One region of the Streptomyces sp. NPDC102360 genome, then DNA from elsewhere that is predicted to be linked to it. Evidence: riboswitches for the same ligand, from Rfam matches in the RefSeq annotation. Region 1 holds a riboswitch; each other region holds the start of a gene.
The links. A riboswitch is a leader RNA that binds a small molecule or an ion and turns the genes downstream of it on or off. The one in region 1 is predicted to bind cobalamin.
Positions count from the first base shown of each region.

Region 2: another riboswitch for cobalamin. It lies ahead of ACIRHA_RS02300 (HoxN/HupN/NixA family nickel/cobalt transporter); the one in region 1 lies ahead of ACIRHA_RS07165 (ABC transporter substrate-binding protein).
Region 3: another riboswitch for cobalamin. It lies ahead of ACIRHA_RS07865 (ABC transporter substrate-binding protein); the one in region 1 lies ahead of ACIRHA_RS07165 (ABC transporter substrate-binding protein).

Region 1 is NZ_JBIWLG010000001.1:1,567,586-1,576,959, forward strand. Features, by position in the region: gene ACIRHA_RS07140 (amidohydrolase) at 1-108, opposite strand, end outside; gene ACIRHA_RS07145 (alpha/beta fold hydrolase) at 261-1,118, shown strand; gene ACIRHA_RS07150 (haloacid dehalogenase type II) at 1,130-1,828, opposite strand; gene ACIRHA_RS07155 (ABC transporter ATP-binding protein) at 1,996-2,814, opposite strand; gene ACIRHA_RS07160 (FecCD family ABC transporter permease) at 2,811-3,878, opposite strand; gene ACIRHA_RS07165 (ABC transporter substrate-binding protein) at 3,914-4,978, opposite strand; cobalamin riboswitch at 5,008-5,150, opposite strand; gene ACIRHA_RS07170 (hypothetical protein) at 5,222-5,929, shown strand; gene ACIRHA_RS07175 (PepSY-associated TM helix domain-containing protein) at 6,099-7,547, shown strand; gene metE (5-methyltetrahydropteroyltriglutamate--homocysteine S-methyltransferase) at 7,619-9,374, opposite strand, start outside.
Region 2 is NZ_JBIWLG010000001.1:502,936-512,309, reverse strand. Features, by position in the region: gene rho (transcription termination factor Rho) at 1-955, shown strand, start outside; gene ACIRHA_RS02310 (GNAT family N-acetyltransferase) at 986-1,477, shown strand; gene ACIRHA_RS02305 (inorganic diphosphatase) at 1,543-2,046, shown strand; cobalamin riboswitch at 2,036-2,266, shown strand; gene ACIRHA_RS02300 (HoxN/HupN/NixA family nickel/cobalt transporter) at 2,297-3,412, shown strand; gene ACIRHA_RS02295 (RNA-guided endonuclease InsQ/TnpB family protein) at 3,647-4,819, opposite strand; partial or broken gene ACIRHA_RS02290 (GTP-binding protein) at 4,993-5,091, shown strand; partial or broken gene ACIRHA_RS02285 (GTP-binding protein) at 5,090-5,311, shown strand; gene ACIRHA_RS02280 (hypothetical protein) at 5,666-6,994, shown strand; gene ACIRHA_RS02275 (dienelactone hydrolase family protein) at 7,054-7,788, shown strand; gene ACIRHA_RS02270 (M13 family metallopeptidase) at 8,014-9,374, opposite strand, start outside.
Region 3 is NZ_JBIWLG010000001.1:1,712,233-1,721,606, reverse strand. Features, by position in the region: gene ACIRHA_RS07885 (acyl-CoA dehydrogenase family protein) at 1-1,104, opposite strand, end outside; gene ACIRHA_RS07880 (enoyl-CoA hydratase/isomerase family protein) at 1,229-2,020, opposite strand; gene ACIRHA_RS07875 (CaiB/BaiF CoA transferase family protein) at 2,073-3,386, opposite strand; gene ACIRHA_RS07870 (GntR family transcriptional regulator) at 3,612-4,289, shown strand; cobalamin riboswitch at 4,305-4,504, shown strand; gene ACIRHA_RS07865 (ABC transporter substrate-binding protein) at 4,566-5,618, shown strand; gene ACIRHA_RS07860 (FecCD family ABC transporter permease) at 5,678-6,691, shown strand; gene ACIRHA_RS07855 (ABC transporter ATP-binding protein) at 6,688-7,473, shown strand; gene ACIRHA_RS07850 (L-threonylcarbamoyladenylate synthase) at 7,495-8,115, opposite strand; gene ACIRHA_RS07845 (hypothetical protein) at 8,274-9,374, shown strand, end outside.

The DNA.
Region 1 (9,374 bases):
CGACCGCTTCTCCTGAAGGGACAGTTCCGGGTGCTCGTGCAGGTCCCGGTAGAGATCCGCCAGGTCGTCCCGAATTCCGTCAAGCCCTGCGACAACCGCGTGCGTCATGATCCAACCTCTCCGCTTCGTATGGTCGGTTCAGTGTCACCCAAGGGTTCATTGGGGGAGGGTGGCGCGGGGCCGTGTCGCTCCTTGCGCCGCTCGGAGCGGGCTGCGAAATGGGGTGGCCCCGTTCCGACGCGGCGTGCGAGGGTCCTGGCATGCCGAACGAGTTCCAGTCGCCCGAGTCCCTCTTCGGGCCAGTCGTGTCACTTGAGTCCGTCGACGGGACGGCCATCGCCTACCGGCAGTTCGGCGCCGGTCCACCGGTCGTCATGGTCCACGGCTCCGGCGGCGGGCTGCACTCCTGGGAGCCGGTGGCCGAACTCCTCGCGGACCGCTACGAGGTGTGGACGCCCGTGCGCCGCGGCTACGCCCCGAGTGGACCGGGCCGCTCACCCAAGAGCTTCGCCGACGAAGTGGCGGATCTCGACGCACTCATCACCAAGATCGGCCGCCCCGTGCACGTGGTCGGCATGTCCTACGGCGCCAACGTCGCTCTGCACGCGGCGGCGGCCGGTCTGCCGGTTCGCTCACTGGTGTTGTGGGAGCCGCCGCTGTACGCGGTGGGCGCCGAACTGGCCCCCGTACTGGCGGAGTTCCAGAAGCTGACCGCGCGGGGCGACCGGCGGCGCGCCGACCGCCTGCTGGCCGAGAAGGTGGCCCGGGTCCCGGCAGCGCTCCTTGACCTGATGGAGCCGGGCGACACCGACGACCCCGGAGACACCCCCGACACCGAACCGGACGCCGGACCCGATGACGCGCCCGGCTGGTGTCGCGACCTCGAATCGCTGATCGCCGACTCGCCGGACGTGGAGCGCTGGTCAGATGTCACCGCCCCGACCCTGCTGATGAGAGGCGCCGACACCTGGCAGCCGATGCCGGCGGCCCTCGACCGGCTCGCTGCCGCGCTGCCCCACGTCACGTACACAGCGCTCCCCGGCCAGACGCACTTCGCGCCGTCGCTCGTCCCCGACACCGTGGCGGCGCAGATCGCCGATTTCCTGGCACACATCTGAAGTCGGGCCTCTCACGCCCCGATCTGGGCGGCGAGCCCGGTCAGGTCGTCGGCGTACAGGTCGAACCGGTCCGAGGCGACGGGCGGGTCACCGACCGGGCGGGCGATGTAGGCGGTGCGCAGGCCGAGGGCCTGGGCCGCGCGCAGGTCCCAGGCGTGGGCGGCGACCATCAGCAGCCGCTCCGGCGGTCGTCCGGCCACGGCGACCGCCAACTGGTAGACCGCCGGATCCGGCTTGTAGGTCCGGACGTCCTCGGCGGACAACGCCTGGTGCCAGCGCAGTCCCGCGTGCGCGTTGAGGCCGAGGAGCGCCGTCCGGCTCGCGTTGGAGAGCCCGATCAACGGGAACCGCTGGGCGAGCCGGTCGAGCCCTGCCACCGTGTCCGGCCACGGCGGAAGCCTGCGCCCGGCCAGGGCCAACTGGGCCACCGCGGCCGGATCGTCGACCCCGGCGGCATCGGCGACGAGCCGGGCGGCCTCCAGATCGAGGACGTCGCTCGCGAGGTAGGCCCTGTCACCGTCGAGTACGCGCTGCTGCTCGCGCTCGATGTGCTGTTGCCACAGCGCGAGGAGCTTGTCGACCTCGGCCTCGGAATCGGAGTCGGCCAGTGCTGGGACGAGTTGGCGAATGCCGGCGCGGATTCCGGCGGGCTCGTCGACGAGCGTGCCCAGCACGTCGAACACGAGGGCGTCGATCTCTGGCTCTGACATGAGGGCTGTCTCCCGGTCGAAGCGGTCCATTCAAGCCCCTGCGGCGATTGAGCAGCTGGGTCCGGGGCGGAGCCCCGAGCAGTTGAAGCAGGGGCCTATTGCCTACGGCTGACGATTGATCCAACGCCGCCGGCACCCACGCGGATTCCCGCACCGCACGGGCCGCCCTATCGAAAGCCCCCGCCAGACTCGCCGGCCCCGTCGGCACCGTCGGCCTTCGGCAGATACGTCACCTGCGGCCGACGTGTTCGCGGGTGGACGGCGACCTCGGCGGACACCTCGTAGACCTCGGAGAGGAGTTGCGGAGTGAGTACGTCGCCCGGTGGGCCCGAGGCGACGACCTCGCCTCCCCGCAGCACGTACAAACGGTCGCAGTAGTGGGCCGCCAGGTTGAGGTCGTGGAGAGCCACCAGGACCGTGGCGGGCAGGCGGCGCAGGGCCGAGAGGATCTCCAACTGGTGGCGGATGTCAAGGTGGTTGGTGGGTTCGTCCAGGACGAGCAGGGACGGTTGCTGGGCCAGGGCGCGGGCGATGAGGACGCGTTGGCGTTCGCCGCCGGAGAGGTGGTCGAAGGGGCGGTGGGCGAGGTCGGCCGCGTCGACGGAGGTGAGGGCGGCCTCGATCAGGCCGGCGTCCTCGGCCGTGTCGCCCGCCAGCAGGCGCTTGTGCGGGGCACGGCCCATCGCGACGACCTCGCCCACCGTCAGCTCCACGTCGGCCCCCGCGTCCTGCACGACGGCGGCGACGGTACGGGCCAGCCGGCGCACCGGAAGCGACCACGCGTCGGCGCCGTCCACGCGTACGGTCCCCGCGTCCGGGCGCAGTACGCGGTAGACGGCCCGCAGAAGCGTGGACTTGCCGCTGCCGTTGGGGCCGACGAGGCCGATGGTCTCGCCGGGCCGGGCGGTCAACGAGACGTCGTCGACCAGTCGTTGGGCGCCCGCCGTGAGTGTCAGATTCTCGATGTGGAGATCGGCGGCCGTCATCCGGCACCTCCCGCGTTCTTGCGCCGGGCGTCCCGTCGCATCAGCCACAGGAAGAACGGGCCGCCGCACAGCGCCGTCAGCACACCGACCGGGATCTCCATCGGAGCGGCGACCGTCCGCGCCGCGATGTCCGCCCACACGAGGAACACCGCGCCGCCGAGAGCCGCCGTCGGCAACACCCGCCGGTGGTCGCCGCCGACGAGCAGGCGCACGATGTGCGGCAGCATCAGACCGACGAAGCCGATCGGCCCGGCCGCCGCGACCAGCACACCGGTGACGAGCGAGACCAGCACGAACATGCGGGCGCGGAAGCGGGACACGTCCAGGCCCATCGTCGTGGCGGCCTCCTCGCCCGCGAGCAGCAGGTTCAGGTTCGGCGCCTGCACCATGAGGACACCGATTCCCAGGAGCAGGGCCAACCCCGGCAGCCACAGCGAGTTCCAGGACACGCCGCCGAGTCCGCCCAGCGTCCAGGCGAGGACCGTACGTGCCTCGTTGCCGCGGTCCGTGGTGAGCAGCAGCAGGTTGAGCAGCGCGCTGAGAATCGACGCGACCGCCACACCGGACAGGATCAGGCGACTGGACGTGATGCGTCCGCCGGTGCGCGCCGTGGCGTAGACGAGGAGGAGCGCGCCGAGTGCGCCCGCGAACGCGGCCGCCGACAGTGACATGGCCCCGAACACGCCGACCCCGAACACGAGGACCGCGACCGCGCCGAGCGAGGCGCCGGAGGAGACACCGAGGAGGTACGGCTCGGCGAGCGGGTTGCGCACCAGGGCTTGGAGAGCGGTGCCGACGACCGCGAGTCCGGCCCCGGTCACCGCGCCGAGCAGGACACGCGGCGCCCGCACGTCGAGCACGATCGTCTCCCGCGCCCGCGACCAGTCCGCGTCGCCCCACCAGTCGGCGCCCAGTGTGTGCGTCACGATGCCCCACACCTGACCGGGTGGCACATGCACCGAGCCGATGGCGAGTCCGGCAGTGAGGGAGACGACGAGCAGCGCGGTGAGCAGGACCAGGGCGGCGGTCAGGCGTGCCCCCTGTCCCGTGTGCCGTTGCCGCACGCCCGTCGGTCGCCTGTCGACCACGACGGGCGCCGTCACTTGAAGCTCTCCGGATGCAGCCCGCGCGCCAGACCCTCCGCCGCGTACGCCGACCGCACACCGACCAGCGTCGCGGTCAACGGCAGCACGACGAACCGCTTGTGCTTGATGGCGGGGACGTCGGCGAGCGCGGGCTGCGAGAGCAGGTACCGCTTCTTCTGCTCGACGCTCTTGTCGCCCGCGTAGTCGTAGATCGCGATGACCTCGGGCCTGCGGTCGACGACCTGCTCCCAGGAGACATCGCCGAACACATCGTCCAGATCGGCGAACACATTGCGGCCGCCGGCCTGGTGGATCAGCTGCGTGCCCAGGCCCTTGCCGCCGGCGGTGAAGGCGGACTTGTCACCGCTGTCGTACACGAACACCGGGACGTCCGGCTCGCCCTGAACGGCGGCGCTCGCCTTGGCGACCCGCCCACGGAGATCGGAGACGAGGGCGTCGGCGCGCTCGGAGACCCCGAAGATCTTGCCGATGGTGCGTATCTCGGCGTAGGTGTCCCGCATCGTCACGTTCTTCGCGCCGCAGTACTCGCGGTTGAGATACGTGTCGATGCCCGCGTCGGCGAACGCCTTGCGCGAGCGGCCCTCCTTCTCGTCGAACGCGCTGGAGTAGCCGCCGTAGACGAAGTCGGGTTCGGCTTCGAGGACCTTCTCGAACGACGGCGCCCTCGCGGACAGTTGGGGAACCGACGCGTAGTCCTTGCGCAGGCTCGGCAGGACGGCCGAGTCGGGGAACGCCGTGCCGACCATGCGGTCCTTCAGGCCGAGGGAGAGCATGAGTTCGGCCGGGTGCTGATGGATGGTCACCACGCGCGAGGGCGGCTTCTCGTACGTCGTCCTGACGCCGCAGTTGTCGATGGTGACGGGGAAGCCCTTGGCGGTCGACGACCGCGGGCCGTCGGCGCGCTCGGCGGCCGAAGTCGCCGAGCCGGACGGGCCGCAGCCGGCAGTGAGCACCGTCGCCGACAGTGAGGCGAAGGTGGCCGCGACGCGCACGGCGAAGCGCCGTCGTCGCACACGGGCGAGGGGAAGGGCATGGGGACGGTACAGACCGTCGTACACGTGAAGCCTCCTACGGAGTCCGCGCTCCTCGGAACAAGCCCGCGACGGGCCAGTGACCTGACTCCCGGGCGGCGCTGACGCGCGCTGCCCGGTCACAGTGGCGGGACCGTGCCGGATTCGCACCGGCTTCCTGTCTCCCGTCGCGGCGATGACCTGGCGATCCTACGCTGCTGCCACGCTGCGCACGCCGGGTTGCGAACCCACCGGCGATCACTGGGCCATGGATGCCAAGATGGACCGGCCATGACTACAGGCTGGAACGCCCGCGCCGGACGGGCCGCGGTGTTCGCGGCCGTCTGCGTGCTGCTCACGGCGCTCGCGCACACGCTCATGTCCGGTGACACCGTGCCGTGGTGGGCGTTGACCGCCGGTCTCGTGGCCATCGGTGGAGCGGCTTGTGTGCCGGCCGGGCGTGAGCGTGGACTCCTGCCGGTCGTGGGCCTGGCCGTGGTGGCACAGGCGGCACTTCACCTGTTCTTCTCGTGGGCGCAGGTCCTCACGCACCCGGCGGAGTCGGGCGGTTCCCTCGCGGGCCAGTGGCTGGACCATGTGATGTGCCGTGTACCCAGGGCCTCCATGTCGGCCGATCCCATGGGCGGCATGAGTGGCATGCACGGCATGGCAGGCATGGCACACATGCCGGCCGAGATGGAGCCGCCCGCTCATGACATGGGCGGCATCTCGCCGTCCGGCATGCTCGTGGCCCACCTGCTGGCCGCCGTGCTGAGCGGCCTCTGGCTCGCGGGCGGCGAGCAGGCCGCGTTCCGCATCGCGAGGTCCGTCGTCGGACGGCTCATCGCACCCCTGAAGCTCCCGTTCCGCCTCCCGACTCCGCCGCACCGGCCGCGGATCCGGCTCCGCCGCGAGCGGGACGACCGCACCCCGCGCGCCCTCCTCCTCGCGGACACCATCACCTCCCGGGGCCCACCCGCAGGGGACGCTGTCGCCTGACGACAGCCGGTTCACCCGAGGCTGCGCCGCACCCTCGGGCGTCGGCCGTGCGCACACCCCTGGCGGGCCGCACGGCCGAGCCCCCCCATGCACCGCACCGGATCCCGAGGCGCACAGGCCCGCGAGGGCCGCGCCCGGACCCCGTGCTGCCCGAAACCGGAGAACCACGTTGTCCCTCACCTCCGAAACGTCCGACACCTCAGAACCGCGTCCTGCGGAAGAGAGCCGGCACGCACCGCCGTCCCCATCCCCGTCCCCGTCCCCGTCCGACGCCCGGTCGGTCTGGGCGTCGCTGCGCCCACTGGTGCTGCGACTGCACTTCTACGCGGGGGTGTTCGTCGCCCCGTTCGTGTTCGTCGCGGCGGTCACGGGCCTGCTCTACGCGGGCTCGTTCCAGGCCGAGAAGCTCGTGTACGCCCATGAGTTGAACGTCCCCGTGGGCAAGGCCGAGCTGCCGATCGCCGAACAGGTCGCCGCCGCCCGCGAGGCCCACCCGCAAGGAGACATCAGCGCCGTGCGGCCCGCACCCGAGGCCGGCGCGACAACCCGAGTCATGCTCTCCGGTGTAGCCGGAGTCGACGCCGACCACACGCTCGCGGTGTTCGTGAACCCGTACAACGGGGAGGTCCGCGGCGCCCTCGAACAGTACGGATCGACCGGCGCGCTGCCACTGCGCACCTGGATCGACAAGCTCCACCGCGACCTCCACCTCGGCCAAGTGGGCCGCCTCTACAGCGAGTTCGCGGCAAGCTGGATGTGGGTCATCGCGGGCGGCGGCCTCGTCCTCTGGTTCGGCCGGCGTCGCTCGCGGCGCCCGGTCCGTGGCACCACCGGCCGCAGGCGCACCCTGTCGCTGCACGGATCGGTGGGTGTCTGGGCGGCGCTCGGACTCTTCTTCCTGTCCGCGACGGGCCTGACCTGGTCGACGTACGCAGGGGCGAACATCACCGACCTGCGCGCCGCGCTCGGGCAGACGACGCCGACGGTGTCCGCGGCAGCGGCCCCGGGTGGTGAGCACGCAGGCCACGACATGGGCGGGTCCGGTTCCTCAGGAGGTGATGGCGGTGTCGGGCTGAACGCGGTGCTGGAAGCGGCCCGCGCCAGGGGTCTCTCGAACCCCGTGGAGATCGTCCCGCCCGCCGACGCGTCCTCGGGGTACGTCGTCCAGCAGATCCAGCGGAGCTGGCCGGAGAAGCAGGACGCCGTAGCCGTCGACCCGATGAGCGGCGAGGTCACGGACGTGGTGCGGTTCGCCGACTACCCGGTGCTCGCCAAGCTGTCCCGCTGGGGCATCGACCTGCACACCGGCAACCTGTTCGGCATCGTCAACCAGATCGCGCTCGCCGCCCTCGCCGCGGCCGTGGTGCTCCTCGTCGTGTGGGGGTACCGCATGTGGTGGCAGCGCGGTCGCGGCGCCACCTTTGGGCGGCCCGTCCCACGCGGCGCCTGGCAGCACGTGCCGCCGTACGTGGTGGTGCCGTTGATGGTCGCGATCGCCCTGCTGGGCTACTTCGTGCCGCTGCTCGGCATCCCGCTCGCGGCGTTCATGCTCTGCGACATCGCGCTCGGCGAGATCGCGTACCGGCGGGGGAGGCGCACGTACACGCCGATCGCCTGATGTAGGCGGGAGGGCGCCTCGCCCCTGGCGCCGGAGTGTCGGCACCAGGGGCGAGGCCTCGGAGTCGCACGTCAGGGCGCGGTCGTCCCGAGTTCCTCACGGACGGCGCGTGCGGCGGCGACGAGGTTTTCCAGGGAGGCCCGTGTCTCGGCCCAGCCGCGGGTCTTCAGCCCGCAGTCCGGGTTGACCCACAGCCGCTCGGCCGGGATGGCCTCAAGTCCCGTACGCAGCAAAGCGGTTGCCTCGTCGATGGTCGGAACGCGCGGGGAGTGGATGTCGTACACGCCAGGACCTGCCTCGCGCGGGTAGCCGTGCTCGGCCAGCTCGTGCGCGACCTGCATGTGGGAGCGGGCGGCCTCCAGGCTGATGACATCGGCGTCGAGGTCGTCGATGGCCTGCACGATGTCACCGAACTCGGCGTAGCACATGTGGGTGTGGATCTGCGTGTCCGGGCGGACGCCGCTGGTGGTGAGGCGGAACGCCTCGGTGGCCCAGGCGAGGTAGGCGGCATGGTCGGTCGTGCGCAATGGGAGTGTCTCGCGGAGTGCCGGCTCGTCGACCTGGATGACCGAAGTGCCGTTCGTCTCCAGGTCGTCGACCTCGTCGCGCAGGGCGAGGGCGACCTGCCGGGCCGTGTCGCCCAGCGGCTGGTCGTCGCGGACGAAGGACCAGGCGAGCATGGTGACCGGGCCGGTGAGCATGCCCTTGATGGGACGGCTGGAGAGCGACTGGGCGTACGTCGTCCAGCGTACGGTCATCGGCTCGGGGCGGGAGATGTCGCCCGCGAGGACCGGCGGGCGGACGTAGCGGGTGCCGTAGGACTGGACCCAGCCGTGCTGGGTGGCGAGGTAGCCGTCCAGCTGCTCGGCGAAGTACTGGACCATGTCGTTGCGTTCGGGTTCGCCGTGCACGAGCACGTCGAGGCCGGCCTTCTCCTGGAAGGAGACGACCTCACGGATCTCGTTCCTGATGCGGTTCTCGTACTCCGCGCCGTCGATGCGTCCTGCCCTCAAGTCGGCACGGGCGGAACGGAGTTCGCCGGTCTGCGGGAACGATCCGATGGTCGTCGTCGGCAGCAGCGGCAGGTTCAGCAGGGCCCGCTGGGCGGCGGTCCGCTCGGCGTACGGTTGTGAGCGGCGCAGGTCCGCCCCGGTGACGGCGGCGGCGCGGGCGCGTACCGCCGGATCGCGGGTGATGGGGGAGGTGGCCCGGGAGTTCAACGCGGCACGGTTGGCAGCGAGTTCGGCGCCGATCACTCCGGCTCCCCGAGTCAGGCCCCTGGCGAGGGTGGCGACCTCGGCGGTCTTCTGGCGGGCGAAGGCGAGCCAGCGCCGGATCTGCGGCTCGATGTCCCGCTCCACGGACGCGTCCAGCGGGACGTGCAGCAGCGAGCAGGAAGCGGCCACGTCGACGCGGTCGGCGAGCCCCAGCAGGGTGCCGAGCGTGGCGAGGGACCGCTCCAGGTCGTTCACCCACACGTTGCGGCCGTTCACCACACCGGCGACGAGACGCTTGCCGGGCAGGCCACCGACGGCGGCGAGTTCCTCCAGATTGGCGGCGGCGGAGCCGGTGAAGTCGAGCGCGAGGCCCTCGACGGGTGCCTTGGCGAGCACCGGCAGGGCCTCGCCGAGCCGGTCGAAGTACGAGGCGACCAGGAGCTTCGGACGGTCGGCGAGGGTGCCGAGGTCGCGGTAGGCGCGGGCGGCGGCGTTCAGCTCGGCCGGGGTGCGGTCCTGGACCAGGGCGGGCTCGTCGAGCTGGACCCAGGCGGCGCCCGAGGCCCGCAGATCGCTGAGGACCTCGGCGTAGACGGGCAGCAGCCGGTCC
Region 2 (9,374 bases), 1.1 Mb from region 1:
CGACGGGACATGCGGGAAGCCACGCTCCCTCGCGCACGTCGAGACCGTCGGCGGCGCGCCCGCGGAGACGGCCCGCCGCCGCCCGCACTTCGCCGATCTCACCCCGCTGCACCCCAGCGAACGGTTCCGTCTGGAGCACCCGGCCGCCGGGCTCGCCGGACGGGTCGTCGACCTGTTCACGCCCGTCGGCAAGGGGCAGCGCGGCCTGATCGTCGCGCCGCCGAAGACCGGCAAGACGGTGCTGCTGCAGCAGCTCGCCGCCGCGTTCGCCGCGAACCACCCCGAGGCGCACCTCATGGTGGTGCTCGTCGACGAGCGCCCCGAGGAGGTCACCGACATGCGCCGCTCCGTGCGCGGCGAGGTGTACGCCTCGACGTTCGACCAGCCGGCGAAGGCGCACATCGCGCTCGCCGAACTCGCGGTCGAGCGCGCCAAGCGGCTCACCGAGCAGGGCCGCGATGTAGTGATCCTCCTGGACTCCCTCACCCGGCTGTGCCGCGCGTACAACAACGCGGCCTCCACCAGCGGCCGCACCCTGTCGGGCGGTGTCGACGCCGCCGCGCTGCACGGCCCGAAGCGCTTCTTCGGCGCGGCCCGCGACGCCGAGGAGGCCGGGTCGCTGACCATCCTCGCCACCGCCCTCGTAGACACCGGCTCCCGCGCCGACGACTACTACTTCGAGGAGCTCAAGAGCACCGGAAACATGGAGCTGCGCCTGGACCGCGTCCTCGCGCAGCGCCGCGTCCACCCGGCCGTCGAGCTCACCCCGTCCGGCACCCGCCGCGAGGAACTCCTGCTCTCCGCCCCCGAGTTGACCGTCGTCCGCGGACTGCGGCGGGCCCTGCAGAGCCGGGACCCGGCCGCCTCCTACGAGGCCCTGCTCGACAAGCTGCGCCAGAGCCCGGACAACGCCACGTTCCTGCGCCAGGCGCAGTCGACCGTGCCCACCACCTGACCGCACCCCCGCATGCGTAATACTCGACGCATGAACGCGAGCATGACGCGCCGTGGAGGCGGCCGGGCGGTCACCATCCGGCGGGCCACCACCCAGGACGCCCGGCGCCTCACCCGCCTCGTGCGCGGCTCCAGCGCCTACCGGGACCCGTACGCCTCCATGGTCGCGGGCTACCGGGTGGGACCCGACTACGTAGAGGCGCACCACGTCTACGTAGCAGTGGATCAGGGCGACGAGCGAGTGCTCGGCTTCTACGCGCTGCTCACCGAGCCGCCGGAGCTGGACCTGATGTTCGTCGCGGACGAGGCGCAGGGCCGGGGCATCGGCCGGCTGCTCGTCGACCACATGCGGGCGCAGGCCCGAGCCGCGGGCCTCGACCACGTCCGCGTCGTCGCACACCCGCCCGCCGAGGGCTTCTACCGCTCCATGGGCGCGCACCGCACCGGCACGGTGCCCGCGCGCCCGCCGGCCGTCGCCTGGGACCGGCCCGAACTCGAATTCGCCATTCCTCCGGCCGTCTGAGGTCTTCCGCCCTTGCCCGCCACAGCGCACACTCGTGGGCGTCGGAATGCGGCAAGGAGGCCACATTGGGCAGCAGTCAGGCACGCGCCGAGGCGTTCGACGTGATCGTGGAGATCCCGCAGGGGTCCCGGAACAAATACGAGATGGACCACGATCTCGGCCGGATCCGGCTCGACCGGATGCTGTTCACGTCGACGCAGTACCCCGCGGACTACGGCTACATCGAGGGCACGCTCGGCGGCGACGGCGACCCCCTGGACGCGCTCGTCCTGACCGGCGACGCGACGTTCCCCGGCTGCGTCATCGAGTGCCGGGCGATCGGCATGTTCGTGATGAGCGACGAGAAGGGCCCGGACGAGAAGGTGCTGTGCGTGCCCGCGCACGACCCACGGCACGACGCGACCCGGGACATCGAGGACATCCCCGAGTTCGACCGCCTGGAGATCACCCACTTCTTCGAGGTCTACAAGGATCTGGAGCCGGGCAAGTCGGTCGACGGCTCCCACTGGGAGGGCCGGGAGAAGGCGTACGAGGAGATCGACCGGGCCCGTGAGCGCGCTTCCGGGTAGGTAGTAGGGTGGCCGGGCCGTGGTGCTCGGGAAGACCGGTGACGGCCCTTCAGGGGCCCATTCCGGAGCGGCCCTCGCCACTGTGATCGGGTTTCGGACAGCGCCGTCCGGAGCGCGCCGTTCCACCCTGTACGCCACTGGCGGCCGACGGCCGCCGGGAAGGCCGGAGCGGCGGGCACGCCCGTAAGCCAGGAGACCGGCCGCGGCATCTCACGAAGTGATCCACGAGGTGCTGGAGCGTGATCGACGCATGACCCTGCCCGGGAACTCCCAGAATTCCCCCATTTCCCCCTCCCCTGCCTTCCATTGGCGCCGCGAGGACACGCTGCGCACGGCCGGCCTGATCGCGGTGATCGCCGCGCTGCACGTCGTCGCGTTCGGCGTGCTGTTCCTGCTCGTCGTCCCCGAGCACTACGAAGTAGGCAACAAGGCCTTCGGTATCGGCCTCGGCATCACGGCGTACACGCTCGGCATGCGGCACGCCTTCGACGCCGACCACATCGCGGCCATCGACAACACCACCCGCAAGCTGATGGCGGACGGCAAGCGGCCCGTCTCCGTCGGCTTCTGGTTCGCCCTCGGCCACTCCAGCGTGGTGGTGGCCATGGCGGCGCTCGTCGCCGGAGGCGCGGCGCTCGCCGGCACCCTGCTGAACGACGACTCGCGCACCCACCAGGTGCTCGGCGTCGTCGGCACGACCGTCTCCGGCACGTTCCTGTACCTCATCGCGGCGCTCAACCTCGTCGCCCTGATGGGCATTTTGAAGGTCTTCAGGGCGATGCGCGCGGGCTCGTACGACGAGCGGAAGCTCGAGGAGCACCTGGACTCCCGCGGGTTCATGAACCGGATCCTCGGCCGCTTCACCAAGTCCATCACCCGGCCGGGACAGATGTTCCCGCTGGGCTTCCTCTTCGGGCTCGGCTTCGACACCGCGACCGAGGTGACGCTGATGGTGATGGCGGGCAGCGGCGCGGCGGCGGGCCTGCCGTGGTACGCGATCCTGTGCCTGCCGCTGCTGTTCGCCGCGGGCATGAGCCTGTTCGACACGCTCGACGGCACGTTCATGAACTTCGCCTACCAGTGGGCGTTCTCCAACCCGGTGCGCAAGGTGTTCTACAACCTCACCATCACCGGTCTGTCGATCGCGGTCGCGTTCTTCATCGGCACGATCGAGCTCGTCGGCGTCCTGCACGACAAGCTCGCCCTGTCCGACGCGGTCACCGGGTGGATCGCCGGTCTCGACCTCGACAACGTCGGGTACGTGATCGTGGGCCTGTTCGTGGCCGTGTGGGTGGCGGCGATCGCCTACTGGCGCCTGGCCAGGGTCGAGCAGCGGTGGTCGGCGCGGCTGGCCGACGGCGCGTAATTCGGTTGCCGGGGCGCGCGGCCCCCTGCTGCACTGACGGCAGCGGCAATCCCGCGCGCCCCTACCGTGAGGACCGATCCATGCGCACTGCAGACATGTTCCTTCAGAAGGCCCCTGCCCTCTCCCTCAAGGACATGACTGTCAGTGCACACAGTCAACTACCCGGTAATGAATTTCCCGGGCTTGCTGCTCGAGTCGTCACTGGCTGTGGCGAGGCTCGGCTGCGTCCAGAGCTCACGCGATGAGGGTGAGTTCAGGGGCCGTTGACTGGGCCCCGCAGACCCACGCCATCCAGCCTCTTTGGCGGATGTTGTGGGACGCGTTGACATCTGCGTGTTCAACGAAACCGCAGACCCGGCACGTGAATTCGGCCTGGGAGAGCCGATTGTGGCGTGCGGTGTGGTGGCAGTGGGAGCATTCCTGGCTGGTGTAGGCCGGATCGACGTACACGACCGGGACCCCGGCGCTGCGGGCCTTGTAGGCGATGAAGGCGCCGAGCTGGGCGAAGGGCCAGGTGTGGAGCGTGGTGCGTTGGGGCTTTCTCAGCCGTGCCCGCTCGCGGATGCCTGTCAGTTCTTCCAGGGCAATGCCGCGTGCGGTGCGTTCAGCCTCCGCCACGATCCGTTTGCTGATCTTGTGGTTGATGTCCTTGTTGCGCCGGGCCTCTTTCCCGGCGTGTTTCCTGGCCCGCCGCTTGGCGGACTTGGTGTTCTTCTTCTGCAGCGTGGACCGCAGTCGGCGATCGTTCGCGCGCTGACGGTTGACGCGGCGCCCCGAGTAGCGTTCGCCCTCGGAGGTGGTGGCGATGTCCACGATGCCCAGATCAACGCCGAGGAACTCTGCGGGGTGGGCGTTGAGGGCGGCCTCTTCGATCTCGCAGGTCGCGATCAGGAGCCACGTGCCGCCCTGGCGGACCAGGTCGGACTCGCCCCTGCGGTGCGCGGCCACGACAGCGAGCTGTTCGTCCTGCCCGGTGAACGCCACGCCCTTCATCCGGCCGGCCGTGGTCCAGATCGACACGGTGCGCGCGGCGTGCTGCCAGGACAGCATCCGGTCGTCGTAGGGCTGGGCGGCATCGTCCCGGAAGGTGACCGGTTTGCCCGAGGCGAGGGTGTGGCGCCTGGTTCCGGGGCGTCCGTAGCGTCCGGCGCGCAGGTTGGTGGCCAGGGTGGTGTAGGCGTCGCAGGTCTTCTTGATCGCGTGCTGGGCGGCCTGGGCGCCAAGGCCCCAACGCTGTCGGATCGCGGTGTAGGTGTGCTTGCGCAGGAGCAGCGGACGGCGTGCGTGCTGCTCGAAGGCGACCTCGGCGGCCCAGGTGGCCGCCTCGTTGCAGGCGTGCAGGGTCGCCTCAAGTGCCGCCGCCTGTACGGGCGTCGGCAGGAGTTTCACCCGCACCACCAGCTTCATGGCCGCGACCCTACGCACCCAAACGGACACGAGGGCGAGTTCCGTACATCCATCCCACGATCCGGCGACCAAGCGGCACTGTGTTCGACCACAAGCACGTGGCTGCGACGCTCCGCGTCGCGGTCACGGGATGCGATTCCTCCCATGCGTGAACGCCTGAGGTTCCGCGCAGGATCCCGCTGAATCTTGGCATTCTCGCGCACGTCGACGCCGGTAAGACCAGCCTGACCGAGCGGCCCCTGCACACGGCCGGGGTGATCGACGACCTAGGTCGACGGGCTGATCCCCGCGGCCCGGGTGCGCGCCCTGGAGCAGCAACTGCCGTCCCTCACCCGGGGCGAAGGCGTCCTGGAGGCCTCCTTCGACCACTACGCCCCGGTCCGCGCGGGCGTGCCGCGCCGCTCCCGCACGGACCACGACCCGCTGCACCGCAAGGAATACCTGCTGCGGGTGGTGCGCGGCGCCGGCGCCGCGTCCGCGCCGCACGGATGAATGCGAGCCGGCTGTTGAATCGGGGCCGTTCGGCCCACCGGGAGGGCCCCTTGGCCCCGTCCGCCGCGGGGCCGCGCGCTGAGATGCTGCGGTATCGAGCCTCCCGTGCCCTCGCCCTCCCGCCGCGGCGCGCGGTCGAGGCCGAGCCCGGGCCCGCTGTTCGCAGAAGGGGGAGCCGCGAATGGCGGGCCCGTCCGTACCACGCCCCACCCGTGCCACCGCCCAGGACGGGCCGCCCGGGCTTCGCACACGCGTCCGCCGCGCCGTTGTGGCAACTCGCGCGCAAAACGGCCCAATCGGAACGATAAAGTGGCTCGTCAACCCGCACGCGCCCGATCACTCAGGAGTGCCTACGTGTCCGTAGCCATCGACTCGTCCGACGCCGCCATCCCGTCCGGCGACGACGTTCCCGCGGAGCCCGTGCCCGCGCCGGCCGTCGCCCCTGACGCCGGCCCCGCCGCGCCCGCGAACGAGGAGACGGCCGAGCCCGGGGACACCGCGAACATGTGGACCCCGCCGACCACCGATACCCCGGACGCCACCGCCGCGGCCCCCGAAGGTGCGTCCGACAGCGCGTCCGACAGCCCGTCCGGCGACTTCTGGACGCCGCCCACGGAGGTCCCCTTCGCGGAGAGCTCCGAGGTCGATGCCGAGGCGGAGGCCGAGGACGACCCGGCCCCCGGCGACGTACCGGAGGCCATCACCCGCGACGCCCACGAGTTCGGCGTCTACGCCCGCACCGGCGGCTGGGCCTTCGCCCTGAAGGTGGCCCGCAGCGTGCGGCCCGGCGGGCAGTCCGCCGGGGAGTCCGTGAAGGTATCGGCCCGGAAGTTCGCCGAACTGGCCGACTGCTCCCCCGACCGCGTCATGCGGTTCTACAAGGCGTGGGACAGCGCGGCGGACGACGGCCTGGTCCCCCAGTTCGAGGCCCTCGAGCCCGGTACCGACGTCGAACTCCCGGACGCCGACGTCTGGTTGTCGTACTACGTGTCCCGCAACAGCGCGACCTCGGTGCGCGGTCAGGCGATCACCGCGGCCGCCGAGTCCGAGGGCATCCGCCCGACGAAGGCCCTGGAGGTCGCGGAGAACCCGACCGCGCTGCGTGCCGCGATCCTCGCCGACCCCGGCACCGCCGAGGCCGCCCGCAAGGCGCTGATGGACCGCCTCGACGAGGACCCGGTGCTGCGCACGGGCATGGCGCGCGACGTCGTGCGCACGGACGACCTGAAGAAGGCCGTCGCCGAGGAGACCAAGACCGGCGGCCAGCTCGAGTACGTACGCAGGATCGCGGAGGAGGGGCAGGTCAAGACCCCCGCGGGCCAGAAGATCGAGGCCTCCCCCGAGCTGCGCCAGGAGGCCGAGCGGCACCTGTCCCTCATCGACGAGCTGGACGAGGACGAGGAGGCGGGCGAGTGGGCCCGCGAGGCGTACGACACCGTGCGCACGCTCGTCGCCGAGACCGTCGAGAAGGACCCCGAACTGCGGGTGCAGGAGCGGCGCGCGAAGTTCTACAGCAGCCTGCAGAAGGCCACCAAGGCCTTCGAGGAGCTGACGTTCGACGACGTCGCCGCCGAGGAGATCGACGACATCGTCGAGGACGACATGCTGCAGCGCCTGGAGGAGCTGCAGTCGGCGATCGCGATGTGCATCACGGCGCTGCAGTCGGCGCAGAAGAAGGACTGACACGGCCAGTTCGGCCCCCACGATGCCACCGCGGTCGACCGCGGTGGCATCGTGGTTTCATGGCACACACTCCGCACACCCCGCACACCCCCAGGTCCACGGGCCGCCCTGCGCGCCAGAACGTGACGTTCGACAGCCAGGGCGGCACGGCCCACGGCTATCTGGCGCTGCCGGCCCCGGGGCACGGTCCCGGCGTCATCGTCATCCAGGAGTGGTGGGGCCTGACGGACCACATCGCCGACGTCGCCGACCGCCTCGCCGCCGAGGGCTTCGTGGCACTCGCCCCCGACCTGTACGGCGGGAACGTGGCGCACGACTCCCAGGAAGCGTTCGCCATGATGCGGGACCTGCCGGTGGAGCGCGGCGTGGAACTCCTGTCCGGCGCGGTCGACTGCCTGCTCGCCCTCCCCCAGGTCACGTCCGACACGGTCGGCGCGGTCGGCTTCTGCATGGGCGGCGGCTTCGTCCTGTACCTGGCCGCCGAGGACCAGCGGGTGAGCGCGGCCGTCCCGTTCTACGGCGTGATCCAGGGCGAGGTCCCGGACTTCTCCCGTCTCAAGGCACAGATCCTGGGCCACTACGCCGAGCGCGACGAGGCGATCCCCCAGGCCACCCTCGACGGCCTCCGCACCGCAATCACATCCCAGTCGGGCGTGACCCCCGACTTCCGCATCTACCCGGCCGACCACGCCTTCTTCAACGACGGCCGCCCAGAGACCTACGACGAGCAGGCCTCCCACGAGGCATGGACGTCAACGATCGAATTCCTGGCATCGAGCTTCTCGCAATCCTGAACTCGAACCGCTCTGGTGCCCACAATCAAGCCCCGCCGGCGATTGAGGCGCGGGGCCCGGGGCAACGCCCCAATCCTTCAAGCCCCGCCGGCGATTGAGGCGCGAGGTCCGGGGCAGCGCCCCGATCTTTCAAGCCCCTGCGGCGATTGAGCAGCGGGGCCCGGGGCAGCGCCCCGCGACGTGGGACCGGACGGCCTCAACCATCCGGCCCCGCCCCGCACCGTCTCACCAAATGCGCACCCGATCACCCGGCTCCACCCACAACCCGTCCCCGACCACCGTCGAAAACGCCTCATGGAACTCATCCAGATTCCGCACAATGTTCGCCCGGAACTCCGGCGGCGAATGCGGGTCGATCGTCAGATACTGCTGCTCCTGCTCCTGCCGCCGCTTCGTACGCCAGCAGTACGCCCAGTTCATGAACAGCCGCTGGGACCCGGTGAGTTCACCCTCCGTCGGCACAGGCGCACCGTCGAGCGCGATCTTGTACGCGGTGTGCCCGATGGTCAGCCCACCGAGGTCACCGATGTTCTCCCCCACGGTCAGTGACCCGTTGACGAACTCCCCCGGAAGGTTCCGCGGCGAGAACCCGTCGTACTGCTTGACGAGCGCCTTGGACTTGGCCTCGAAGGCGGTCTTGTCGTCGGCGGTCCACCAGTCGTTCAGGTTGCCCTGCCCGTCGTACTGCGCACCTTGGTCGTCGAACCCGTGCCCGATCTCGTGCCCGATGACCGCACCGATGCCGCCGTAGTTCTCCGCGGCGTCGGCTTCCGGCGAGAAGAACGGCTTCTGCAGGATGCCGGCCGGGAAGCAGATCTCGTTCGTACCCGGGTTGTAGTAGGCGTTCACGGTCTGCGGCAGCATGAACCACTCGTCGCGGTCGACCGGCGCGCCGATCTTCGCCATCTGCCGGTCGTGCTCGAAGGCATCGGCGGCGTAGGCATTGGCGAGCAGGTCATCAGCCACAACCGAAAGACCCGAGTAATCCCGGAACTCGTCCGGGTAGCCGATCTTCGGCCGGAACGTGCCGAGCTTGTCGTACGCCCGCTCCTTCGTCTCGTCCGTCATCCAGTCGAGGCGGGAGATGGACTGGCGGTACGCCTCCAGCAGGTTGGCCACCAGCTCGTCCATGAGCGCCTTGGAGCGCGGCGGGAAGTGCCGGGCCACGTACTCCTTGCCGACGGACTCGCCGATGGCGCCCTCGACGAAGGCGACGCCGCGCTTCCAGCGGGCGCGCAGCTCCGGGGTGCCGTTGAGCGTCTTGCCGTAGAACTCGAAGTTGACACGCACGAACGGCGTCGACAGGTACGGCGCGGCGGAACGCAGCACGCGCGCGAGCAGCCAGTCGCGCCACTGCTCGATGGGAACCTCGGTGAGAACCGCGGACAGATGCGTCAGATACGAGGGCTGGCGCACGCACGACTCGGCGAGGGTCTCGTCCTTGCCGCCGAGCCCGGTGACGTAGCCCCGCCAGTCGAACGCCGGGGCGAGCGCGGTGAGTTCGTCGAAGGTGGTGAGGTTGTACGTCTTCTGTACGTCGCGGGTCTCGGCGCGCTCCCAGTGGCCCTCGGCGAGCCGGGTCTCCA
Region 3 (9,374 bases), 140 kb from region 1:
GATCAGGGACAGCAGGACGTCGGAGGCGCCGCCGCGCAGGCCGAACGCCGGGGCGGCGAGCAGCGCCTGGCCGAAGTCGCTGTCGGCAGTGGGTGGCAGGCCCCCGGAGGCCTCGCGGAACGCCTCGACGACGTCGTTCTCGAAGGCGTTGCCCAGGTACTTCAGGGCGGCGGCCGCACGGACCGGGGTCTCCCCGCGGTCCATGGCGGAGGCGACGTCCCAGCAGAGGCGGCGCAGGACGGTGAGCCGGGCGGTGAGGGAGCCGATGGACGCGGCGTCGGTGTCCCGGGTGCCGTGCCCGGTCCGGGCCGCCTCGGTGAGCAGCGCCACGAGGACGGGGTAGCTGGACAGGACGCGTTCGGCGCCACCGCGTTCGAAGGAGAGCTGCCCGACGACCTGGCGCCACCCCTCCCCCTCGGTACCGATGAGGCGGCCTTCGGGGACGAACACGTCCTCGAACCGCACCTCGTTGAAGTGGTGTTCGCCCGCCAGGTCGGGAATGGCGCCCGTGCTCACGCCGTCGGCGTCCATGTCGACGACGAACTCACTCAGCCCCTGGTGCTTGCGGTCGACGTCCTCGCGCGGTGTGGTGCGGGCCAACACGTAGGCGTGCGTGGCGTGGTGTGCGTGGCTGGTCCAGATCTTGTGGCCGCTGAGCCGCCAGCCGCCCGCGACGCGGCGCGCGGCGGTGCGGACCGACGCCAGGTCGGAGCCGGCCTCGGGTTCGCTCATGCCGAGGCAGAAGACGGCGTCGGTGGCGGCGATCCGCGGCAGGATCTCCTCCTTGAGCGCGGGGCTGCCGTGCCGCAGGATGGCGGGTCCGATCTGCCGGTCCCCGATCCAGTGCGCGGCGACGGGTGCGCCCGCCCGCAGCAGCTCCTCGGTGACGGCGAGCCGGTCGACGTTGCGCAGGGCGTGGCCGCCGTACTCGACCGGCCAGGTCATGGCGGTCATGCCGCGGGCGGCCAGTTCGCGGCTGAAGTCGCGGTCGAAGGAGCGGAGCCAGGCGTCGCTGCGAGGGGTGTAGCGGGAGGCCTTCCGCCACTCGTCGGTCAGGGTGCGGGCGGCGGACCGGGGGTCGGTGTGTGTGTCGGTCGGGGACATCAAGGGGGCTGCCTCCAGAAAGTTTCGGTCACCCGGCGATCGGTCTCGGGGCTCCGCCCCGGACCCCGCTCCTCAAACGCCGGAGGGGCTGGATCGCCTCAATCGCCGGCGGGGCTTGATCTGGTCAGGAACCCGTATACGTGCCAGTGCGCTTCTCGCGGAACGCGGCGTAGGCCTCGCGGGAGTCGTCCATCGACGTCACCACGGCCATGTGGGAGGAGATCAGGTCGAGCGCGGTGCGCAGATCGTGGTTCGCGCCCTGGCGGACGGCGCGCTTGATCAGGGCGAGGGCGGCGGGCGGCCTCGCGACGAGTCGGGCGGCGAACGCGTACACCTCGTCGAGAAGGTCGGCGTCCTCGAAGACGTCCTCGACGATGCCGAGCCGCTTGGCCTCGGCGGCGTCGACGAAATCGCCGGTCCACAGCAGACGCAGCGCCGCCGCCTGTCCGACGACGCGGGGCAGCAGCCAGCAGCCGCCGTCACCGGGGACCAGGCCGACCTTGATGTAGCCCTCGCAGAAGCGGGCCGAGCGGCCGGCGAAGCGCAGGTCGCAGAGCAGGGCCATGTCCATGCCCGCGCCGACGGCGGGTCCCGCGACGGCCGCGAGGACCGGCTTGTCCAGGTCGTCCAGGGCCCGGGCGACCTGGTGCACGCGCTCGGTGAGCAGCCTCTTCTCCTGGATCGGGGTGCGCTGTTCGCCCTTGAAGTCGGCGAGGTCCACGCCGGAGCAGAAGGCGTCGCCGGCGCCGGTGACGACGATGACGCGGACGTCCGGGTCGGCGTCGGCGCGGCGCAGCGCCTCGGCCCAGGCGTCGGCCATCGGGAGGGTGAACGCGTTCTTCCGGTGCGGGCGGCTGAGGGTGATGGTGGCGATGTGGTCGCGGGTGGAGTAGAGGAGGTCTTCGGCCGCGGGCATGGCGGATCCTTCCGTTCAGGGGGCGCTTCTCAAGGCCGTCGGGCGGCTGTTCTCAGGCGGCGGCGGTCGCGTCGATCGGTTCGCGCGCTGTTCCGTTGTCGAAGAGGGCGGCGGCCTCCGCGCCGGGCAGGCCGAGTTCGGCGAGGACCTCGCGGGTGTGCTCGCCGAGGTGCGGGGCGGGGCGGAGCGGTCCCTCGTCCTCGCGCGGGGAAGCGCCGACAGCGGGTTCGGTCATCCGGACCGGCGGTCGGCCGAGCAACAGCGGCCCCTCGGTGGGGTGTTCGGTGCGCTCGAAGAAACCGGTGGCGCTCAGGTGCGGGTCGGTGAAGAGGTCGTCGAGGGTGTTGACGCGGGTGGCGGGTATGTCGCGGGCGTCGAACTCGGCCTGCCACTCGGCCGTGGTGCGCAGCAACAGTTCGGCGTTGACCATCGAGTAGAGGGTGTCGATGTGCTCGGTGCGCTCCGTGATGGTGCGAAAGCGCGGATCGTCGGCGAGCGCGGGGCGGCCGATCGCGGCGAAGAAGGACCGCCACTGGGCGTCGGTGTAGATCATGACGGCGAGGTGGCCGTCCTTGGTGCGGCACGGACGGCGGTGCGGGGAACTGGTGCGGGCGTAGCCGGTGGGGCCCGTGGGCGGGTCGAAGACGCGGCCGCCCTGCTGTTCGAGCAGGGTGAACGAGGCCATCGTCTCCAGCATCGGGACCTCGACGGCGCGCCCCCGGCCGGAGGCCTGGCGGCCGTGCAGCGCGGCGAGCACGGCCGCGGCCCCGTAGATGCCGACCGTCTTGTCGGCCGCGGCCTGCCGCACGTACTCCGCTCCGCCGTCGCCGCCCTGGAGTGCGGCGACGCCTCCGGCGGCCTGGATGACGTCGTCGTAGGCGGGCCGGTCGGAGTCGGGGCCACCGGCGGCGAAGCCGCGGAACGCGCAGTGGACGAGGCGCGGGTTGCGCTCCAGCGCGGACTCGGCCGTGAGGGCGAGCCGACGGGCGGCGGCGGGGCGGAGGTTGTGCACGAGGACGTCGGCCGAGTCCACGAGGGCGGCGAGGACGGGCGCCGCGCCGGGCGCCTTGAGGTCGAGGGCGACGCTGCGCTTTCCGCGGTTGGTGTTGAGGAAGGCGGGGCCCATGCCGTTGCCTCGAGTGTCGGCTATGTAGCGGACGACGTCGCCGGCCGGCGGCTCGACCTTGATGACGTCCGCGCCCCACTGGGCGAGCAGCAGGGTGCAGTACGGGCCCATGAGCGTCGAGGTGATGTCGACGACGCGGACGCCGTCCAGCGGTCGGCCCGCAGGGGATCCACCGCCACCCGCTGCCGCCGCCGCGGCTTCAGAATTGTCTACCGATTCTGCCGGTTCCTTCGGCGTCATCGCCGAGTCCTCCTCTGAAATCGGCCACCGATAGCGCCTGTTGACGCCACCGCTGGGTCAAATTTCCGGGCGTTCGCCACTGAACGGGACATACATCCGAGCGAGACCTGAGCAAGACCTGAGCAAGATTGGATGCAATCTGACTCACCGTGCGGCACCATGTCAATGCCCCTGCACTTTCAGGGGAGTTAGAGTCGACAACCCTCGACGGGAAGGCAGGCACCAGTGACGGCTCAGACGGGAGCGGAGCGTCTTGACGCGGTGTCCGGAGCGGTGGCCCAGGTCGTGGAGGAGCTGCGGGCGATGCTGTTCGCGCGCGATCTGACGCCGGGCAGCCCGGTGCGGCAGGAGGCACTGGCCACGCGTCTCGGGGTGAGCCGGGCCCCGGTACGTGAGGCGCTGCGGGTGCTGGCGAGCGAAGGCGTCCTCGACCACGTCCGCAATGTCGGGTACCGGGTGAAGGTGCTGACCGCGGCCGAGTTCGAGCAGACGTATCTGATGCGGCGGGTCCTGGAGGCGGAGGTGCTGCGTCGACTGCCGCCTCTCCCGGCCTCCGCGCTCGAAGGACTCTCCGGCGTGAACGAGCGGATCGCGGAGGCGTCGGCCCGCGGCGACCTCACCGCCATGGCCCGCCTCAACTCGGATTTCCACTTCCGTATGTTCACCGCGTCGGGCCTGGACCTCGTCGTCGCCGAACTGCGCCGCGTCTGGCAGCTGAGCGACGGCTATCGGGCCTACCTCCTGCACGACCCGATGTCACAGAAGCGGATCGTCGACGAGCACGCGGAGATGGTCGAGGCGCTCCGCGTCCGCGACCACGAACGCCTCGTATCGCTCATGGACCACCACCGGGACGGAACCCGTCCCCAGCTGGAGGCGGTCTTCACCCCGCCCTCCGCCTAGCGGATGCCCGGCGTGATAGTTTCGCCGAGCCAGTCGTACCTTTGTGTGTTTTTCTACGCACACGGGTCAGGGAATCCGGTGGGAAACCGGAACTGACGCGCAGCGGTGAGGGTGACGGGCGGAGCCACTGCCACTGGGCCGGCACATCGGCCTGGGAAGGCGCTTCGCGCGGACGACCCCGAGTCCGAAGACCTGCTGGCGGTCTCCAGTGCCGCGTGGCGTGGGGGCTGGGGCCTGATCCAAACGGCAGGCCCTCACCATAGGCCGGCTCCGCGTATGAGCCCTGGACGTGAAGGAACCCCCGTGCTGTTCGCACGTCAACTCCGCCGATGCGCCCCGCTGTTGGTGGGCGCCTTGCTGCTCACCGGGTGCGGCACGACCGCCACCACCGAGGACGGTGCCGCCGGTGGCGGCGGTGTCACGCTCGACAACTGCGGAGAAAAGGTGCGGGTCGAGCACACCCCGCGCCGGGCCGTCGCCCTCGACCAGGGCTCCGCCGAGATCATGCTCTCGCTCGGCCTCGAGGACCGGATGGTCGGCACCGGCACCTGGACCGACCCGGTCCCGAAGGACCTGGCGAAGGCCAACGCGAAGGTGCCGCGGCTGGCCGACCGCTACCCGTCGTTCGAGAAGGTCCTCGGCACCGAACCGGACTTCGCCGCTGCCTCGTTCACGTACACCCTCGGCAAGGGCGGTGTGGCGCCGCGCGCGGAGTTCGAGAAGCTGGGCGTGCCCACGTACCTCTCCCCCAGCGACTGCGTGGGCAAGGACAACGGCGACGGAGACGGGGTGCGGACCAAGACCCTGGGGCTCGACGTCGTGTACGGCGAGATCCACGATCTGGCACGTGTCTTCGACGTGGAGAAGCGCGGCGACAAGCTGATCGACTCGCTCAAGACCCGGGTCCGCAAGGCCACTTCCGGGGGCGACGCGCACGGTGTGGACGTCCTGTACTGGTTCGCCAACTCCGACTCGCCCTACATGGCGGGCTGTTGCGGCGCCCCCGGCATCGTCACCAAGGAGCTCGGGGCGCGCAACGTCTTCGACGACACGCGCGCGGAGTGGCCGCAGGTCAACTGGGAGACGGTCGCGGACCGCGATCCGGACGTGCTGGTCATCGGCGACCTGACGCGCCGCTCGCAGTCGGCCGAGTCGGCCGCACAGAAGATCAAGTTCCTTGAGTCCAATCCCGTCACCAAGCACATGACCGCAGTGAAGAAGAAGCGGTACGTGCGCCTGAGCGGGCAAGCCATGAACCCGACCATCCGGACGGTCGACGGCGTGGAGCGGGTGGCCGCGGGGCTGCGCGAGTTCGGGCTCGCGCGGTGACGGCTCGTACGGTCGCCGCTCGCGCGGCCCCGGCGGCGTATCCACAGGCCGCGCCCCGGATCACCCTTCGGGCCACACTCGCCTGGGCGGCCGGCATCGCCGCACTGTGCGCCTCCGTGGCCTTCGCCATCACCCTCGGTCCCGCGCAGATCCGGGTCGGTGACGTGTGGGCGGCGGTGGGCGACCGGATCGGCCTGGCGACCTCGGACCTCTCGCCGATCCGGGACGGCATCGTATGGAATCTGCGGCTGCCGCGGACGCTGCTCGCGGCGGTGTGCGGGGCCGGGCTCGCGGTGTGCGGCACGGTGCTGCAGGCGCTGCTGCGCAATCCGCTCGCCGATCCGTTCGTGCTCGGTGTCTCCTCGGGCGCGTCGACCGGGGCCGTGCTCGTCGTCGTGCTCGGCCTCGGCGGTGGCGCCGTGTCCGTATCGGGCGGCGCGTTCGTCGGAGCCGTCTGCTCGTTCGCGCTGGTGCTCGTACTCAGTCACACGCTGGGCGGCAGCACGGACCGGGTGGTGCTGTGCGGCGTCGCGGCGATGCAGCTGTTCTCGGCGTTGACCTCGTTCGTCGTGCTGACCTCGGCGGACGCGGAGACGACGCGCGGCGTGCTGTTCTGGCTGCTCGGCTCGCTCAGCGGGGTCGGCTGGACCGAGGTGTGGCTGTGTCTGGCCGTGCTCGCCGTCACGCTCGTGGTGTGCCTCGCGTACGGGCGCACCCTCGACGCGTTCGCCTTCGGCGCCGAAGCAGCGGCGACCCTCGGCGTCCGGGTGGCCCGCACCCGGATCGTGCTGCTGTGCGTGACGGCGCTACTGACGGCGGCCCTGGTCAGCGCGGCGGGAGCGATCGGCTTCGTCGGTCTTGTGCTGCCGCACGCGGCGCGCGCCCTGGTGGGTCCGGGGCACACCCGGCTGCTGCCGGTGACGGCGCTCGCCGGGGCGGTGTTCCTGGTGTGGGTGGACACAGCGGCGCGGACGGTGCTCGAACCTCAGGAGGTTCCGGTGGGTGTGGTGACATCGCTGATCGGTGTGCCGGCGTTCGTGCTGGTGCTGTACCGCGGGCGGGGTGTGCGGTGAGCCTTTCCCAGCAGGGACTGCGCGCCGACCGCGTGTCGTGGTCGCCGGGCGGCGCGCTGGTGCTCGACGGGGTGTCCGTGGCACCGGAGCCCGGCACCGTCACCGGAGTGCTCGGCCCCAACGGCTCGGGCAAGTCGACCCTGCTGCGCCTGCTGTCCGGCGTGCTGGCCCCGTCCGCGGGCGTCGTCACGCTCGACGGTGACCCGCTCGCCTCGGTGGGCCGCAGGCAGGCCGCGCGGCGCATCGCCATGGTGCAGCAACAATCCGACGCCCAGGTCGAGTTGACGGTCGCCGACGTCGTGCGGCTCGGCCGGGTCCCGCACCGCCGCGCCTGGCAGCCCGCGTCGGCGGCGGACGAGGCCGCGGTCCGCGACGCCCTGGACCGCAGTGGTCTCGCCGACCGGGCGCACCGCCTGTGGCACACACTGTCCGGCGGCGAGCGCCAGCGGGTGCAGATCGCCCGCGCCCTGGCGCAGGAGCCGCGCGAGCTGCTGCTCGACGAGCCGACGAACCACCTCGACATCCAGCACCAGCTCGAACTCCTCGACCTGATCGGCACGCTGGGCATCACGTCCGTCGTCGCCCTGCACGACCTGAACCTCGCCGCCGGCTACTGCGCGCGCGTCGTCGTGCTGCGCGAGGGCCGGGTCGTGGCGGCCGGGGAGCCCGGCGACGTACTCACCGAGGAACTGATCGCCGACGTGTACGGGGTGCGCGCCGAGGTCACCCGCCCCGGTGAACGGCCGCACATCCGCTACCTGGGTACGACTGCGACGCGCTGAGTCCTTCACAAGGGCCCTGAGTCACTCGAAGCGCTCCGTGTCCCCCGCCCCGGCCCGTACGATCTCGGCCTCCCCGTCGGAGAAGTCGATGACCGTGGTCGGCACGGTGCCGCAGTCGCCGGAGTCCACGACGGCGTCGACCTGGTGGTCGAGGAGTTCCTTGATCTCCCAGCCCTGGGTGAGCGGCTCCTCCTCGCCGGGCAGCAGCAGCGTGCTGGACAGCAGCGGCTCGCCGAGCTCGGCGAGCAGGGCCTGCGTCACCACGTGGTCGGGGATGCGCACGCCCACGGTCTTCTTCTTCGGGTGCTGCAGCTGCCGCGGCACCTCACGCGTCGCGGGCAGGATGAAGGTGTAACTGCCGGGCGTGGCCGCCTTGATGGCGCGGAACACGTCGTTGTCGATCTGGACGAACCTCCCCAACTGGGAGAAGTCCTGGCATACCAGTGTGAAGTGGTGCCGGTCGTCGAGCTGCCGGATGGTGCGGATCCGGTCGACGCCCGCCCGGTTGCCGAGCCGGCAGCCGAGCGCGTAACAGGAGTCCGTGGGGTAGGCGACGAGCGCGCTGTCGCGGATGCTGTCGGCGATCGCGGAGATGAGGCGCGCTTGCGGGTTTGCTGGGTGCACGTCGTAGTACCTGGCCATTCGGCGAGCGTACGGGATCGGACGCGCCACGCCGGGGTACACGAGGGGCGAATCGGGCGCGTACGCGCGACAATCCCGACACCGGACCACCCTGCCCTGGCCCCCGCGCGTCCACGGACCCATACTGGTCGCGCCCCGATCACTCACAGAACGACTCCATGGCGAAGAAGAACTCAACCCCGACCCCCGTCCCCGACACCGTGTGGCTCGGACGCGGACGCCACCTCGGGCCCGAGCCCGAGCGCGACGTCCGGCGCAACCTGATCGCCCTCAAGGCGGCGGGCGTACTCGACGACTTCCTCGACCTCGACCCCGAGGACGCGGCGCGCTCCACGGTGCTGCACCCGCGCGAGGAGGAGGCCGGGCCAGGACCCGGCGCCCGCCGGGTGTTCGAGGCGCGCTGGCGCGTGGCCGACAACGTCACCGTGCGCGGCCAGCTGACGACGTACGACCCCGACACCCGCGCCAAGGAATCCGAAGGCGTCACCTGGGTCCTCGCCGCGGAGGCGGAGCGGGCCTGGGAACTGGCCTGGCCGTCGCCCGCGCCGATGTTCTGGCCGGACAGCGAGCGGGTGCCATGGGACCACGACACGGTGGCGGGGCTGCGCCTGCGGGCGCCGAACCACCTCCCGAAGGACGACGACGCCCTGCGCCGTCTCCTCAAGGACTGCTCGCGCTCCAGCTGGTACGTGCACGTGGTCATCCACGAGGCGATGACACCGGATGCCCAGGGGCAGCGGTCCATCACGCGGTTTCTGCCGCCGAGCCTGCAGCACCGCGTGATCGAGCACCGGGCGACGCCCGACCAGGCCCAGGTCGTGGACTTCGGGCTGCGCAAGGACTTCAAGGCCGGAATGCCGCGCGGCGGCGGCGTCGTACTGCCGACCACGCCGGCGCACCCGGACTATGCGGCGGACCGTTTCACCGTGCGCAGCGTCTTCCTCGACGGCAGCGAGCCGACCGAACTGCTGGACCGGATCCGGGAGTTCACCGCGTTCCCGCGGCCGCTGATCGACGAGGCGGCGCAGGCCCTCACGCGGCTGCGCGACGGCTGGCATCTGCTGACGTCCGACGAGGAGCTGACGCACGCGCAGGACATGGTCACGAAGTACGCCGAGGCGCTCGACGCCATGACCAGGTCCCGGGACAGCTACCGCGAGGCGGCCGAAGCGGCGCGGGCCGCGCTCGCCGAGGCGCCGCGCGGCGACGCCCAGGCGCACGCGCCGGCGGATCCGGACAGCAAGGACGCCTCCCCCTTC